DNA from 3 places in the Ensifer sp. ENS02 genome. Region 1 is predicted to be linked to each of the others. Evidence: riboswitches for the same ligand, from Rfam matches in the RefSeq annotation. Region 1 holds a riboswitch; each other region holds the start of a gene.
What was found. A riboswitch is a leader RNA that binds a small molecule or an ion and turns the genes downstream of it on or off. The one in region 1 is predicted to bind thiamine pyrophosphate.
Positions count from the first base shown of each region.

Region 2: it holds a riboswitch for thiamine pyrophosphate, as region 1 does, so the genes downstream of both, thiO (glycine oxidase ThiO) here and thiC (phosphomethylpyrimidine synthase ThiC) in region 1, are expected to answer to the same signal.
Region 3: it holds a riboswitch for thiamine pyrophosphate, as region 1 does, so the genes downstream of both, thiD (bifunctional hydroxymethylpyrimidine kinase/phosphomethylpyrimidine kinase) here and thiC (phosphomethylpyrimidine synthase ThiC) in region 1, are expected to answer to the same signal.

Region 1 is NZ_JACVAO010000012.1:118,769-123,867, forward strand. Features, by position in the region: gene thiC (phosphomethylpyrimidine synthase ThiC) at 160-1,983, opposite strand; TPP riboswitch at 2,074-2,202, opposite strand; gene IB262_RS24815 (sigma-54 dependent transcriptional regulator) at 2,300-3,664, opposite strand; gene IB262_RS24820 (ATP-binding protein) at 3,668-5,099, opposite strand, start outside.
Region 2 is NZ_JACVAO010000004.1:438,947-444,045, reverse strand. Features, by position in the region: gene IB262_RS11655 (8-amino-7-oxononanoate synthase) at 1-816, opposite strand, end outside; gene bioB (biotin synthase BioB) at 813-1,829, opposite strand; TPP riboswitch at 2,254-2,374, shown strand; gene thiO (glycine oxidase ThiO) at 2,536-3,507, shown strand; gene thiS (sulfur carrier protein ThiS) at 3,504-3,701, shown strand; gene IB262_RS11635 (thiazole synthase) at 3,705-4,478, shown strand; gene IB262_RS11630 (thiamine phosphate synthase) at 4,475-5,080, shown strand.
Region 3 is NZ_JACVAO010000005.1:204,541-209,639, reverse strand. Features, by position in the region: gene IB262_RS12690 (hypothetical protein) at 1-1,001, shown strand, start outside; gene IB262_RS12685 (glycosyltransferase family 4 protein) at 998-2,299, shown strand; gene thiD (bifunctional hydroxymethylpyrimidine kinase/phosphomethylpyrimidine kinase) at 2,323-3,198, opposite strand; TPP riboswitch at 3,316-3,419, opposite strand; gene IB262_RS12675 (MobA/MobL family protein) at 3,709-4,521, opposite strand.

The DNA of each region.
Region 1 (5,099 bases):
CGTTGGCGCGCCTCCCACCCTCCGTCATGCTCGGCTCAAGCCCAAGCATGACGGAGGAGGAGAGCCTTGGCGATCGCCGCTTCCGCTTCCGAGGCGGGAGGCGCAGCCCTGAGTGAACTGAAGGGGCCGTGACTGGCCCCTTCAACGAGTCTCTGTCGTCTACTCGGCCGCGCCAGCCGCCCCTTCCACCGGCATATAGAGGTCGCCGCCCTCGCGGTATTTCGCGGCCATTGCCTCCAGGCCTTCCTTCTGCGCTTCTGCGCGGATGTCGTGCGAGATCCGCATCGAGCAGAATTTCGGGCCGCACATGGAGCAGAAATGCGCGACCTTGTGCGCTTCCTTCGGCAGTGTCTCGTCGTGGAAGTTACGGGCCGTCTCCGGGTCGAGCGAGAGGTTGAACTGGTCCTCCCAGCGGAATTCGAAGCGCGCGCGCGATAGCGCGTCGTCGCGCACCTGGGCGGCCGGATGGCCCTTGGCGAGATCGGCGGCATGGGCGGCGATCTTGTAGGTGATGACGCCGACCTTGACGTCGTTGCGATCGGGAAGACCGAGATGCTCCTTCGGCGTGACGTAGCAGAGCATGGCGGTGCCGAACCAGCCGATCATCGCCGCGCCGATGCCCGACGTGATGTGGTCGTAGCCGGGCGCAATGTCCGTCGTCAGCGGTCCGAGTGTGTAGAACGGCGCCTCGCCGCAGACGGCGAGTTGCTTGTCCATGTTCTCCTTGATCTTGTGCATCGGCACGTGGCCGGGGCCTTCGATCATCACCTGACAATCCTTGGCCCAGGCGATCTTGGTGAGCTCGCCGAGCGTTTCGAGTTCGGCGAATTGTGCCGCGTCGTTGGCATCGGCGATCGAGCCGGGGCGCAGGCCGTCGCCGAGCGAGAAGGAGACGTCATAGGCGCGGCAGATGTCGCAGATTTCCTCGAAATGCTCGTAAAGGAAGCTCTCGCGATGGTGATGCAGACACCACTTGGCCATGATCGAGCCGCCGCGCGAAACGATGCCGGTGACGCGATCGACGGTGAGCGGGATGTAGTGCAGCCGGACGCCGGCATGGATGGTGAAATAGTCGACGCCCTGTTCAGCCTGCTCGATCAGCGTGTCGCGATAGACTTCCCAGGTGAGGTCCTCGGCAATGCCGTTGACCTTTTCCAGCGCCTGGTAAAGCGGCACGGTGCCGATCGGAACCGGTGAGTTGCGGATGATCCATTCGCGGATGTTGTGGATGTTGCGGCCGGTCGAAAGGTCCATGACGGTGTCGGCGCCCCAGCGCGTCGCCCAGACCATCTTTTCGACCTCTTCCGCCATCGACGAGGTGACGGCGGAGTTGCCGATATTGGCATTGATCTTCACCAGAAAATTACGGCCGATGATCATCGGCTCGGATTCCGGATGGTTGATGTTGGCAGGCAGGATCGCGCGGCCGCTGGCAATTTCCTGGCGCACGAATTCGGGTGTCACGTGATCGGGGATGTGGGCGCCGAAGCTTTCGCCGTCGCGGACTTTCGCACGCGCCGCGTCGCGGCCGAGATTTTCGCGGATCGCCACGAACTCCATTTCCGGCGTGATGATGCCGGCGCGGGCATAGGCAAGCTGGGTCACTGCGCGGCCGCCCGTGGCCTTCAGCGGCGCATGCTGGAACGGGAAGGTCGGTGTCAGCCTGTCGCCGCTCACAAAGCCGTTGTCCTCGGGGCGGACCACGCGTCCCTCATAGGTTTCCACATCGCCGCGGTCGACGATCCAGTTGCGGCGCAGCCGCGGCAGGCCGTCCTCGATGCGGATCTCGGCGTCGTCGGCGGTGTAGGCGCCGGAGGAATCATAGACCGTAACCGGTTGCTCGCCCGACGTCGGGTGGAGCGCAATCTCGCGCATCGGCACGCGGATATCCGGATGAAGCACGCCCGGCTTGTGGATCTTGCGGGAGGCGGGAAGCGGTCCTTGCGTGACCGTGAGGGCTGCGGGTTTGGTGGCAATATTCATGACGAGGCTCCAAGTTTGCAATTGGAGACCCAGTTCTGATGCCGGAAAGATGAAAGACGCTCCGCCAGATGCTGGACGCACGGAATCCTGGCTTCGATATCTGCACCGTCCCTACGCCAGTATGAACTGGATCAGGTTCAACGGGTCACTGCGCCACAGCCGGCAAGCCGGCCATCCAGCAGAATCTCAGCCCCTTGCGGGACCCCCCTGGTGAATGCCTAGATCATAGCCATCGATCGGCCCGGGTCGTCAAGCGTGAATTCGCCTGCCGACAAAGATGCACCTATTGCGTGTGGTGACGGATTCGGGTTTGACGCTAGCGGCCGGCCTTTTCCGGTGCGGCCCGCTCGGCGTAATCGGCACGGTTGATGCCGTGGCGCTGGAGCTTGTCGTAGAATGTCTTGCGCGGAATGCCGAGCGCCTCGATCGTCGCCTTGACGTCGCCGCGCTGAGCCCGCAACACCTCTTTCAGGATCTCCGCCTCGTAGCGTTCGAGCCGTTCCGGGAGCGCAAATCCAGGCTGTTCGGCGGGCGCAATCGGCTGTCCCAGCGGACCTTCGACACCAAGCGCCACGCGTTCTGCAAAGTGCGAGAGCTCGCGCACATTGCCTGGCCAGGCATGCGTCATCAGATGTCTCTGCACGGCCGATGTGACCACAGGCGCGTCGCGCTTGAAGCGCTCGGCCGCCCGGGTCAGGAAGTGCGAGAAGAGCAGCGGGATATCGTCTCGGCGTTCGCGCAGCGGTGGGATCGACAGCGTTACGACATTCAATCTAAAGTAGAGGTCTTCCCGGAAATCGCCGCGCTGCGCCGGGTCGCCAAGATCGATTTTGGCAGCCGCGATGACGCGGATATCGACCGGACGAACCTGGTTGGTGCCAAGCGGCGTGATTTCGCGCGCTTCCAGAACGCGCAGCATCTTCACTTGAGTCGCCGGTGGCATCGCCTCGATCTCGTCGAGGAACAGCGTGCCGCCGCTCGCATGCTCGATCCGGCCGATGCGCTTCTTCAAGGCGCCGGTGAAGGCGCCCTGTTCGTGGCCGAAGAGTTCGCTTTCGATCACCGTTTCGGGCAGCGCCCCGCAATTCAGCGCCACGAAGTTGCCGTTGCGGCGTCGGCTCCAATTGTGGAGCAGCGTCGCCACCACCTCCTTGCCGCTGCCCGTCTCGCCGGCGACGAGCACGTCGACATCGGTATCGGCAATGTGCCGGATCGTCTGGCGCAAACGTTCCATGACCGGCGTCTGGCCGATCAGCGGCAGGCTGTCGCCGGCCGTCTCGGCGGCCCGTTTCAGCGCGCGGTTTTCCATCACGAGCCGGCGTTTTTCCAGCGCGCGATGCACGCTCTGCACCAGCCGGTCGGCGGCAAAGGGTTTGGGGATGAAGTCGTAGACGCCATCCTGCAGCGCCTGCACTGCCATCGGGATGTCGCCATGGCCGGTCACCAGGATCACCGGCAGATCCGCGTCGAAAGCTTCGATGCGGCGGAAGAAGGCGAGGCCGTCGATGCCCGGCATGCGGATATCGCTGACGACGACTCCGTCGAAATTCGCATCCAGCGTCTTCAACGCTTCGGCAGCGCTGGCAAAAGGGGTAACGGCGAGGCCGGCGAGTTCCAGCGTCTGCGTCATCGCCTTGCGCAGATGGTTGTCGTCGTCGACGAGATAGACGGTCGGCTGCATCGCTCAGGCCCTCTTCAGGCGAACCGTGAAGACGGTGCCCCTGTCGCTGGTTTCGACGGTGATATCGCCGCCATAGTCGGCGACGATCTCCTTGGAGATGGCAAGGCCGAGGCCGAGCCCTTCATCCTTCGAGGTGTTGAACGGCGTGAACAGATCCTCGTGGATGTGCAGGGGAATGCCTGGGCCGTTATCGGCAACGACGAGCAAAACCGTCCCGGAGGGGCTGTCCTTGCAGCGCACGCGGATCTCGGCGTCGCTGCGCGTGCCGAGCGCTTCCAGGGCATTTTGCAAAAGGTTGATCAGCACCTGCTCGAGCCGGATGTGGCTGCCGAGGACGCTGAGGCCATTTTCCGGCAGGTCGATGACGATCGCATCCATGCGGCCGGCAAAGCGGCTGCGCAGCAGCATCATCGCCCCCTCGATCACGTCGCGCATGGGCGTCGGCTCGGCGACGAAGCGGCCCTTGCGAGCGAAGCTTCTGAGTTCGTCGGTGATGGTGCCGACCCGATCGGTCAGTTCGGCGATGCTGACAAGGTTCTCGACCGCGGTCTGCTGCTGGCCGCGTTCGAGGAAGGTGCGGGCGTTGTCGGCATAGGCGCGGATGGTCGCGACCGGCTGGTTGATCTCGTGGGCGACGCCGGCCGCCACCTGGCCAAGGATCGCCAGCCGGTTCGCCTGAACCAGTTCCTGCTGCACCGCCTGCAGCTTCTCGCCGGTACGCCGGTGGTCGGCGATCTCCGTTTCGAGATGATCGCGGGCAAGGCTGAGGTCATGTGTGCGCTCCGCCACGCGGGTCTCCAGCTCGTCGCGCGCGGCGCGATCGCGCGCAGACACCAGTGCCAGCGTCTGGCGGCGGCGCAGGAGGACCGCGGTAAAAGCGAGCAGCGGTGCGAGGAGGGCCAGGGCAATCAGCCGGGCCTCGCGGGTTGCCGCCGAGATCGCGCCATCGAGCGGTGCTAGCTGCTCCAGCCGCCAGCTGGTGGTCGGAACCATGGTTTCGACCCGGAGGAACCGACGTTCGCTTTCGCCCGGCAACAGTGCGCGCAACTCGCTGGAGCCATCGCTGGTCGGCTCGATGTCGCGGAAGGGCAGCGGCAGCAGCGAGGCATCGCCAAATTGCAGGCTGTCGCGGATGGCGGCGACGCGGTCGCGTGGAATTGTTCTGGTCGTCATGAAGCGCCAGGAGGGGAAGCTGGTGATCAGCACGATGCCGCGCCGGTCGGTGACGTAGACCGGCTTGCCGGAGGCGAGCCATTCGGCTTCCACATCGTCGAATTCGAGCTTGGCGACGACGACGCCGATCGGGCCGTCAGGACCCTGGACCCGACGCGAAATGTAGAGGCCCGGCCGCTTGCTGACGTTGCCCATGGCGAAATGCTCGGCCTTGCCGTCGCGCATCGCCATGCGGAAATATTCGCGGAAGGCATAGTCGTTG
Region 2 (5,099 bases), on a different contig from region 1:
ACGCACCGCGGCCGCGATGAGTGGCGAGGGCGCGGTCGAATAGATGAAATTGCGGGCGCGGTTGACGAGATAATCGCAAAGCACGGCGCTTGCTCCGACCAGTGCGCCGGAAACACCGAGCGCCTTGCCGCAAGTATGCAGCATGACGACGTTCTCCCGGTCCTCCAGCTCAGCGGCGAGACCGCGACCTTCCGGCCCGAAGACGCCGGTCGCGTGCGCCTCGTCGATGACGAGAAAGCCGTCATGCTGCGCGGCAAGCGCTAAGAGGTCGGCGAGCGGCGCCCGATCGCCATCCATCGAATAGAGGCTTTCGACGGCAATCCACGGGCGCCCTGTGCCGCCGGCGCGGCGCCATTGGCCGATGGCATCGGCAAAGGCGTCGATATCGTTGTGCGCTGCCGCAACCGCATCGGCCTTGCTCGCAGCGATGCCTTCATGGGCGCTCGCATGGATCAGGGCATCGTGGACGATGAGGTCGTCGCGCTGCGGCAGCGTCGAAAACAGGGCAGCATTGGCGGCGTAGCCGCTGCCGAAGAAGAGCATTCGTTCCGCGCCGAAGAAGGTGGCCGCTTCCGCCTCAAGTGCCTCGTGTTCTTCGTGATTGCCGCGCAACAGCCGTGAGCCGCCGGAGCCGACCGGCACGCCGCGCGCGATGGCACCCGTTATCGCCGCCTTCAGCCGCGTCGAAGCGGCGAGCGCCAGGTAGTCGTTCGAGGTAAAATCCAGGCCGCCAGCGGGGGCAAGTGCGCGCCGGCGGCCCTTGCGATCAAGGCCCTCCAGCGTCTTCTCATAGCGCGCAAACAGACCCAGGGTCATTCGGCCGCATCCTGCCTTGCCGCCGGAGCCATCGGCTTCAACCCCAGGCGTCGGAAGAGCGCCGCATCATGGTCCTCGCCGGGATTGTCGGCGGTCAGCAGGGTTTCGCCGACAAAGATCGAATTGGCGCCGGCGAAGAAACAGAGCGCCTGCGTCTCGTCGCTCATGTCGGTCCGGCCGGCTGAAAGCCGGACATGCGATAGCGGCATCAGGATGCGGGCAAGCGCGATGGTGCGGACGAAATCGATCGGATCGACGGGCGCTGCATCGGCCAGCTTCGAGCCCGGGATCGGGATCAGCATGTTGATCGGCACGCTTTCGGGCGGCACCGGCAGATTGGCGAGCGTCACCAGCATGGAGATCCGGTCGTCGGCGGTTTCGCCCATGCCGAGAATGCCACCGGCGCAGACCTTGATGCCGGCGTCGCGGACATTCGCGAGCGTCTCCAGCCGGTCGGCAAAGCTGCGGGTGGTGATGATCTCGCCGTAGAAGCGTTCGGAGGTATCGACATTGTGGTTGTAGTAGTCGAGCCCGGCCTCGGCGAGCCGTGCGGACTGGTCCGGCGTCAGCATCCCGAGCGTCATGCAGGTTTCCATGCCAAGCGCCCGCACACCGCCGATCATGGCGACGATCGCGTCCATGTCGCGGCCCTTCGGGCTGCGCCAGGCGGCCCCCATGCAATAGCGCGTCGCACCGCCGTCGCGCGCCTGTCGCGCCTCGGCAAGCACACGCTCGACCTCCATCAGCTTCGATGCCTTGAGCCCGGTCGGATAGTGGGCGGACTGGCTGCAATAGCCGCAATCCTCGGCGCAGCCTCCGGTCTTGATCGAGAGCAGCCTGCTCATCTGGATGGTGTTGGGATCGAACTGCGCACGATGGACCGTGTGTGCGCGGTAGAGCAAATCGTTGAACGGCAAATTATAGATTTTTTCAGCTTCCGCTTGGGTCCAGCGGGATTCGCCCGCGTCGCCCGGGGTAAAATTAGCGCCAGTTGATAGGGTTCCGTCCAGCATTTCGGCTCGTCCTCCAGGTCATCGCAAACGCGAAATAGATAGAATCTGATATTATCTATAATTTTGTCGACGAGCAAAGTTCGCAAGCACCCAGGTGGAGAGTTTGTGTTAGCAAATACCCTTCTGGTTGTATTTTGACCGTGAGTGAATCTGGAAACCGCCGAGACGGGGCAACAATCACCAATCAATCGGTCGCATCTCCCATTTCCGAAATCGGGCGTAACGCACCCGAGAAACGAGGACGAGCCCGGGCTTCTCCGGTATTTTTCGACCCGCTCTGCCCGCCTGACACTCCTCCCTTCAGCACGCCGCCAACGCTTCCGCTTTCTCGTCGAAAAATTATAGATACTTTTTTCGGCAGATGAGATCACATCGCACACGAATGCTGGCTCTTGACAAAAACCGCCCCGAACGGTCAGCTTGGAGCATTCACCAGGGGTGTCCCGCTAAGGGGCTGAGATTCTGCTATGCGATTTGCGCGGCGCAGTGACCCGTTGAACCTGATCCAGTTCATACTGGCGTAGGGACGGTGCAGACATCGCTGCCGCAAACGTCGCCTTCACGCGACCATTCAACGGCAAGGCGTCCTTGCCCTTCCTTCGCTCGTGAACTGGGTCTCCACAATCGGAGCCTCGGCATGCACACCGCCAACACCATCCCGCTTCCCTCACGACGGCCCGCCCACGCCTCGCGGGAACACTGAGCCATGCGGATCCTCGTCAAAGGTGCCGGCGTCGCAGGGCTCTGTCTGGCGCATGAACTTAGCGCCCGCGGTGTCGCGGTGACGGTTGTCGAGCAAAAACCAGGCTTTGCCGGCGCGGCCTCCTGGTTTGCCGGCGGCATGCTGGCACCCTGGTGCGAACGCGAAAGCGCCGAAGAGGTGGTGCTGACGAAGGGCATCAGCGCCATTGACTGGTGGGACGACGCCCTGCCAGGCGAGGTTTCCCGAAACGGCACGCTTGTCGTCGCCCCGCCACGGGATGCGGGCGAACTCAAGCGCTTTGCCTCACGCACCTCCGGCTTCGAATGGCTCGACGCCGCCGCGATCGAACGGCTGGAACCGGCGCTTGCCGGACGTTTCCGCGAGGCGCTGTTTTTTCCCGGTGAGGCGCATCTCGACCCGCGCCGGGCGCTGAGCCGGTTGCGGCAGAAGCTTGTCGATCACGGCGTCACCTTCCTCGATGAGACGAGCGACGATGGCCACCACGATCTCGTCGCCGACTGCGCCGGCGCGGCACGCATCGGCGAAACGCCGGGCCTGCGGGGCGTGCGCGGTGAAATGCTCTACCTGCAGACAAGCGACGTGGAGCTGTCGCGGCCGGTCAGGCTCATTCATCCCCGCATCCCGCTCTACATCGTGCCGCGCGGCGGCGGCCTCTTCATGTGCGGGGCGACGATGATCGAGACGGATGACGGCGGACCGATCACCGCCCGCTCCCTCATGGAACTGCTGAACGCCGCCTATGCGCTGCATCCGGCCTTCGGCGAAGCGCGCCTCGTCGAAACCGGCGCCGGCGTCCGCCCCGCCTTCGCCAACAACCTGCCGCGCGCCCTGCGCACCGGGCAGACCATCACGATCAACGGGCTTTACCGCCATGGCTTCCTGCTTTCGCCGGCCCTGGCGGCGGAAGCAGCCGACCTCGCGCTTGCGCAGGACCTGAAGGGAGATGCCGCATGAGACTGACCGTCAATGGCGAGGATCACGACCTCGCCGTCACCACCCTCGCCGAGCTTCTGGCCGCCCTTGATTTCGAAGGCGACTGGCTCGCCACCGCCGTCAACGGCGAACTGGTGCACCGGGCCGACCGTTCGGGTCATGCGCTCAGCGACAGGGACCGGATCGAAATTCTCTCGCCGATGAAAGGAGGCTGAGACATGCTGACGCTTTATGGACAGGACCTGCGCTCACGGTTGCTGCTCGGCACCGCCCGCTACCCCTCCCCCGCCGTTCTGGAAGATGCGGTGCGATCGTCAGGCACTGAGATCGTCACGGTCTCGCTCCGGCGCGAAACCGCCGGAGGCCGCCAGGGCGGCGCCTTCTTCGAACTGATCCGGGCGCTCGGCGTGCACGTGCTGCCGAACACCGCCGGCTGCCACTCGGTGTCAGAGGCGGTGCTGACGGCCAAGATGGCGCGCGAGGTCTTCGGCACCAACTGGCTGAAACTCGAAGTGATCGGCCACCACGATACGCTGCAGCCCGATGTCTTCGGGCTGGTCGAGGCGGCGCGCATCCTCTCGGCCGAAGGGTTCGAAGTCTTTCCCTACACCACGGATGATCTCGTGGTTGCCGAACGGCTCGTGGAAGCCGGCTGCAAGGTGCTGATGCCCTGGTGCGCGCCGATCGGCAGCGCCATGGGGCCGCAGAACATCCAGGCGCTCAGGGCAATGCGGGCCAACTTTCCCGATGTGCCGCTGATCGTCGATGCCGGCATCGGCCGGCCCTCGCACGCAACGACGGTGATGGAGTTCGGCTTCGATGCCGTCCTGCTCAACACCGCTGTAGCCGGCGCCGCCAAGCCCGCGCTGATGGCCGCTGCGTTCGCGGGCGCGATCGATGCCGGCCGGCAGGCCTTCGAGGCGGGCATGCTCGAACCGCGCGATTTTGCCGTCCCTTCCACCCCCGTCATCGGAAAGGCGGTGTTTGCGTGAAACTTGACCCCTTCTATCTCATCGTCGACAGCGCGGATTGGATCGAGCGGCTGGTGCCGCTCGGCGTCAAGCTGGTGCAGCTACGCGTCAAGGATCGTACGGAAGCGGAGATCCGCCGCGAGATCCGCGCGGCCAAGGCCGTTTGCGACGAGCAGGGCTGCCAGCTCATCGTCAACGACTACTGGCAACTGGCGATCGCGGAAGGCTGCGACTTCGTCCATCTCGGCCAGGAGGACCTGGCGGAGGCCGACCTTACTGCAATCCGCGCCGCCGGCCTGAAGCTCGGACTCAGCACCCATGACGAGACGGAACTGGAGACAGCACTTGCTGCCAAGCCCGACTATGTCGCGCTCGGACCGGTTTACCCGACCATTCTCAAGGCTATGAAGTGGGCGCCGCAGGGACTGCCGCGCCTTGCCGCCTGGCGGAACCGTGTCGGGTTGCTGCCGCTGGTCGCCATCGGCGGCCTCAACGTCGAGCGGATCGCCGGCGTCTTCGAGCACGGCGCCGACATCGCCGCCGTCGTTACCGACATCACCCGCAACGCCGACCCGGAAGGCCGGACGCGCGAATGGATCGCCAGAACCGCACCGTGGCGATAGGCACGTGCCGGACCGCGGG
Region 3 (5,099 bases), on a different contig from region 1:
GCGATGCCCGCCGCGCCTACATGCCACTTTTCCCCGTCCGGCTACCGGCACGCGCCGCCGCCCTACGGCTGCTTGGCTCGATCGATCCGACAAGCTGGGCCCTGCCCGATATTATCGACCGACAGATCGTCCCGTTCCTGACAAGGGCACGTAGCAGCGCACCAACTGTGGAAACCACCGTCGACATGGGCCCCTTCGACCAGGCCGAGGGTACCGCCATCCTTCTTGTCGCCGGAGAAACCGAGACGGATTTCGCACCGCTTTTGGGGCTGCTCGCGCTTGATCCGCAAACGCGCCGGGCCCCCATCGCGCTCGTGCTCCAGGCCGAGCGGTTCCGAAGGCATGCAGTCCACATCCGTCAACTCTCCGAATTCTATCGCTTGCCGCTGCGGCTCGTCTCCGTCGAAGGCGCCGGCGATGCATGCGACATGGCGCAAGCGGCCGCCGAAAGCGTGAACAGCGACGCGGTCGTTCTGCTTTCCGCGTCGCTGACGCCAGCCAATACCGGGTGGTATCAGGCACTCGTTGCCGCTTACGAGGCAAAGACGGGAAGCATCATTTCGCCGACCCTTGCCTACGAGGATCACTCTATCCGCTGGGCCGGCAGCACGTCGCTTGATCGCCCCGACCATCTGCAATCGAGCCGCTACGCCGGCTATCCTGTCGGCGCCGTCAATCGCCTGAAGCTGACCCGGGTCGCAACTGCATCGCTCGATTGCTGCATCCTGCCGCGTAAGGCGCTTTTGGAGGACGCTGGCCTGTCGCAGACCTATCTCGGCGCAGCGCTGAAGGGCCTCGATCTTGCCCTTCGCCTCAGCGGCAAGGGCTATGAAGCCTACTGGCTTCCTTCCCTGCAGATGGTCGGATCGGACGACATGCCCGGAGCGGGCTCCGCCGCCACCGCCCGGTTCGTGGAGCGTGTCGATCGGACGCTCTTCCGCGCCCGATGGATGCCCGCCTCCGAAACCGCCCAAACATTCTTCGAGGAGACTGACGCATGAGCGAAAAACTCCGCGTACTGGTGGTCTCCCATGGCCACCCGACCCATTCGCTTGGCGGGGCCGAAATTGCTTCGCATGGCCTTCACAAGGCGCTGAACGGCCTATCGGGCGTGGAATCGATCTACCTTGCCCGTGTCGGCAGTCCGGTTCCGCGCCATGGCGCCTCCGCGCTGATGAGCCTGCGTCTTGCCATGGACGAAGTGCTCTACCACGCCGAAGACTTCGATCATTTCTTCCTCTCCAACGGCGATACGGACGCGATCCGCCGCGACCTCTTGCGCTTCGTCGGCGACATCAAGCCGGACATCGTTCACTTCCATCATATCCTCGGCTTCGGCCTGGAAGCGCTCTACGCCGTTCGTGATGCCCTGCCCAAGGCGCGCATCGTCGTGACGTTCCATGAGTATCTGCCGATCTGCCACAATCACGGGCAAATGGTGAAACGCCCCTCGGGCCAGCTTTGCAACGGCGCCTCGCCGATCAGCTGCCACACGTGCTTCCCCGAAATCCCGGTGTCGCGCTTCGTTCGCCGCGAACAGTTCGTGCGCGGCATGCTCAATCTCGCCGATGCCTTCATCGCGCCGAGCGCCTTTCTCGCCAACCGCTATGTCGAATGGGGGCTCGAAGCCGCAAAAATTTTCGTGATCGAAAACGGCATCGTCCTGGGCGACAAGGCGCCGGCTCGTGAATTGCCGTCACCAACGGCGCGGCGTAACCGTTTTGCCTATTTCGGGCAGATGACGCCATTCAAGGGCGTTCACGTGCTGATCGACGCGGTATCGCGTGTGCCGGACGACATCTGGGGCGATGATTCCTCGCTGATGATCTTTGGCGGGAACCTCGAGCGTCAGCCGAAGGACTACCAGGAGAAGGTGGCGAAACTGATCGAGGACGCCGGTCGCCGTGTGCGCTTCTATGGCGCCTACCAGAACCAGGACATGCCGCGGCTGATGCGCTCGGTTGACTGGGTGGTGATGCCCTCGGTCTGGTGGGAAAACTCGCCCGTTGTCATCCAGGAGGCACTACATCACGGCCGGCCGATCCTGTGTTCGGATATCGGCGGCATGGCCGAAAAGGTTCGCGACCGGCTGGATGGCTATCACTTCCGCGCCGGCAGCGCCCAGGATCTCGCCGACCGCCTGATCGACGTTTTGGGCGCGCCACGGGCATGGGACAATCTGCGTGCGACACTTCGGCGACCGACGAGCCATGTCGATTGCGCGCGGGAACATGTGGCGCTCTATCGGAAAATGCTCAAGGGCGAGCAACCGGCCCTGCCGAGCGCGGCAGTGGCCTGAGATAGGCCAGAAGCCCACACTGCTCAGCCAGATCGCGAAGCACGGCCAAGAGCGCCCTGGGCTTCGGCTACGTTCGATGCCGCGGCGCCCGACCCTTTGTCGTCGCCCCACCAATGATGAAAATGATGCACCGGCCCCCGCCCCTGTCCGATAGTCAGACGATCGGCAGCGACCAACGCGTCATGCAAGTAGGCCTTGGCAGCGACGACCGCATCCTCGATCGACTTGCCCTTGGCAAGACCCGCAGCGATTGCGGCCGAGAGGGTGCACCCGGTGCCGTGATCGTTCCTGGTTTCGATCCGAGGCCGCGACAGGTTGAGGACGTCCCGCTCGCCAAAGAGAACGTCGGTTGCATCCTTGCCCTTGCCATGCCCGCCCTTCATCAGCACCGAACGCGCACCGAGTTTCAGAAGCATCTCGGCCTGGCGTGCGATCTCGGTCTCGGTTTCAGCGATTGCGCGTCCGGTCAACAGCGCCGCCTCGGGCAGGTTCGGCGTCAGTATGAGCGCCAGCGGCAGCAACTCCTCCCTGAGCGTCGCGATCGCGTCGGGGTGCATCAGGTGATCGCCGGAGGTCGCCACCATCACCGGGTCGATGACAGCCAGCCGGCCATAGCGTTTCAGACCGGCCGCAATCACCTCGATCGTCTCCCGCCGCGAGGCCATTCCGATCTTCACCGCACTAACGGCGAGATCGGAAAATACGGCATCGATCTGAGCCGCAACGACGGTCGGGGAGATATCCTCCACCGCAGATACCCCGCGGGTATTCTGCGCCGTGACCGCCGTGATCACGCTGGCGCCATAAACGCCCAGCGCCGAGAACGTCTTCAGATCCGCCTGGATGCCGGCCCCGCCGCCGGAATCCGAGCCTGCGATGGTGACGGCGATCGCGGTCATAGCCCCACCTGCTTGAGACCTGAGCCCTTTCGGTTTGATTTAAGAACAGACACGAGCAAAGCGACCTCCCCGACATGGACGGAGATCCGGTCGACAAGCGCAGAGACGGCTGGTGAGCAGAAAGGCCCTCGCCGTTCCTACGCCGGTATGATCCGGATCAGGTTCAAGGGTCTGGCTCACCGCCATCTCAGCACCGTGATAGTGCGCCCCTCGGCGGGAGGGATGCTAGGGGAGCGTAGGCGGGGATGTCAATTGCCGGAGTTTAGAGCCGGAGCATCCGGCTAACGCAATTGGGGAGAATCCAAAGTGTCTCACTGAGAAAGAAGGCCCCTCATGCTCTTAGAGCACGAGGAGCCTTCTGCCTGAGCGTTCGACTTCACAGACATTTGGACTTTACTTCTCTCAGACGACGACGCAAGCGCTCATGGGCCCAGACAGCGGAGATTTGGCGCGTTAATGTCCAAGTCCTAAGCGCACGTGTACCGGAAAAACGCCGGCGATCACCCGCTCCTAAAGCGGTCTCTTAAAGCGAACGCCAACACCGCCACCATTCTCGGGAATGAACTCTATTCCTGCGTCTTCGAGCACGCGTTGCACGCGTACGAGCGTCGACGGACGTAACTTATCGTCTCGCTCGATACCCGCGCAACGTTTCACCATTGTGGTCTTGCCGGCGCCGGCACGACCAACAACCGCAGCAAGTCGGCCAGCACCGGTAACATTGGCTACGGCCGCCTGTTGCTCTGGGGACACTCGCGAGGCTGACATCCCGCGCGTCGGCTCTTTCCGGATGCCGTGGGTTGATTGGCGCGCCAGCCAAGCAGCACGCTCAGCGATTTCGGCTTCCAGACGGATCAGTTTCCGCGTCGTGTAACTGGCTGGGACACGAGCACTGGTCGCAAAGTCTAATCGCTTGCGGTCGATGCGGAAGATCTCGGGGGATCGGAGGATACGTGCCATAAGTTGGGCAAACACCCTCTCATCATCGGTGTATCGATGGAGAATTTTGGCGATGTCACGTTCGTCAAAGACACTTTTTTGGCTGACAATCAGGTCAAGCGCTATTTCCGGCCGGCGGTGAATGCGGCGAGTGTTTTGCGCTCGCCGCCCCGCTTTCAACTCAATCGACTTCGGTTTTCGCAAAACGGGTGTCTTTTCGCCATCTATTATGCGCTCAATTGCCTTCGTTTCAGCGCTAAAGCGGATGATCGGCTCAAGGTCGATGCCTTGGCGCTTGAATGATGTTCCATCAATCCGGACATCGAGACCAGCAAGCGCCAAATGACGGTTTTGGCAGGCGAACCAACCATCCCCTAGTGGCATCACGTTCGAAGTACATCGTAGCTCGATGCTTGTATGCTGCCGCAGTTAACGCGCTACGTCCTTTCCCACGACTGATGACTTGAACGTCAAAATGAGGGCTGACCACTGCACTTGCTCCCGCCTCGCGTGAGTTCTCATTGCATCCGGTTGGCGCTTATTTCGGCGACTCAAAACGCATTCTGACCGGTCCAGACGTCTCGCTACTGGGGCACCTCTCGGAGTTTGCCCCAATGGTCTGATATTTTGCCTTTCGAGACCATTTGGCAGCTTCTCTAACTACTTTTTTTCGCAACTTGACATTATAGATATCGTCTCGCTCGTGGCGACTGCCACCGCTCGACACAAACAATGGCGCCGCGAGGTATTCGGCTAGCGCCTGATGACGGCGCACCTTCATTGACGTTTTGGCCGTGGCCGCTGACTGCAGCACTGCTCCGGAAACAGCCTCCTTTTACGACGACCGTCTCGACTTTAGATCTTTGATCTTTGATTTTATATTTTCGACCTTATATTTTAGATCTTAGATCTTAAACCAAGGGACCTTGAGTACGAAAAACGTCAAGATCGTTGACGCGAGA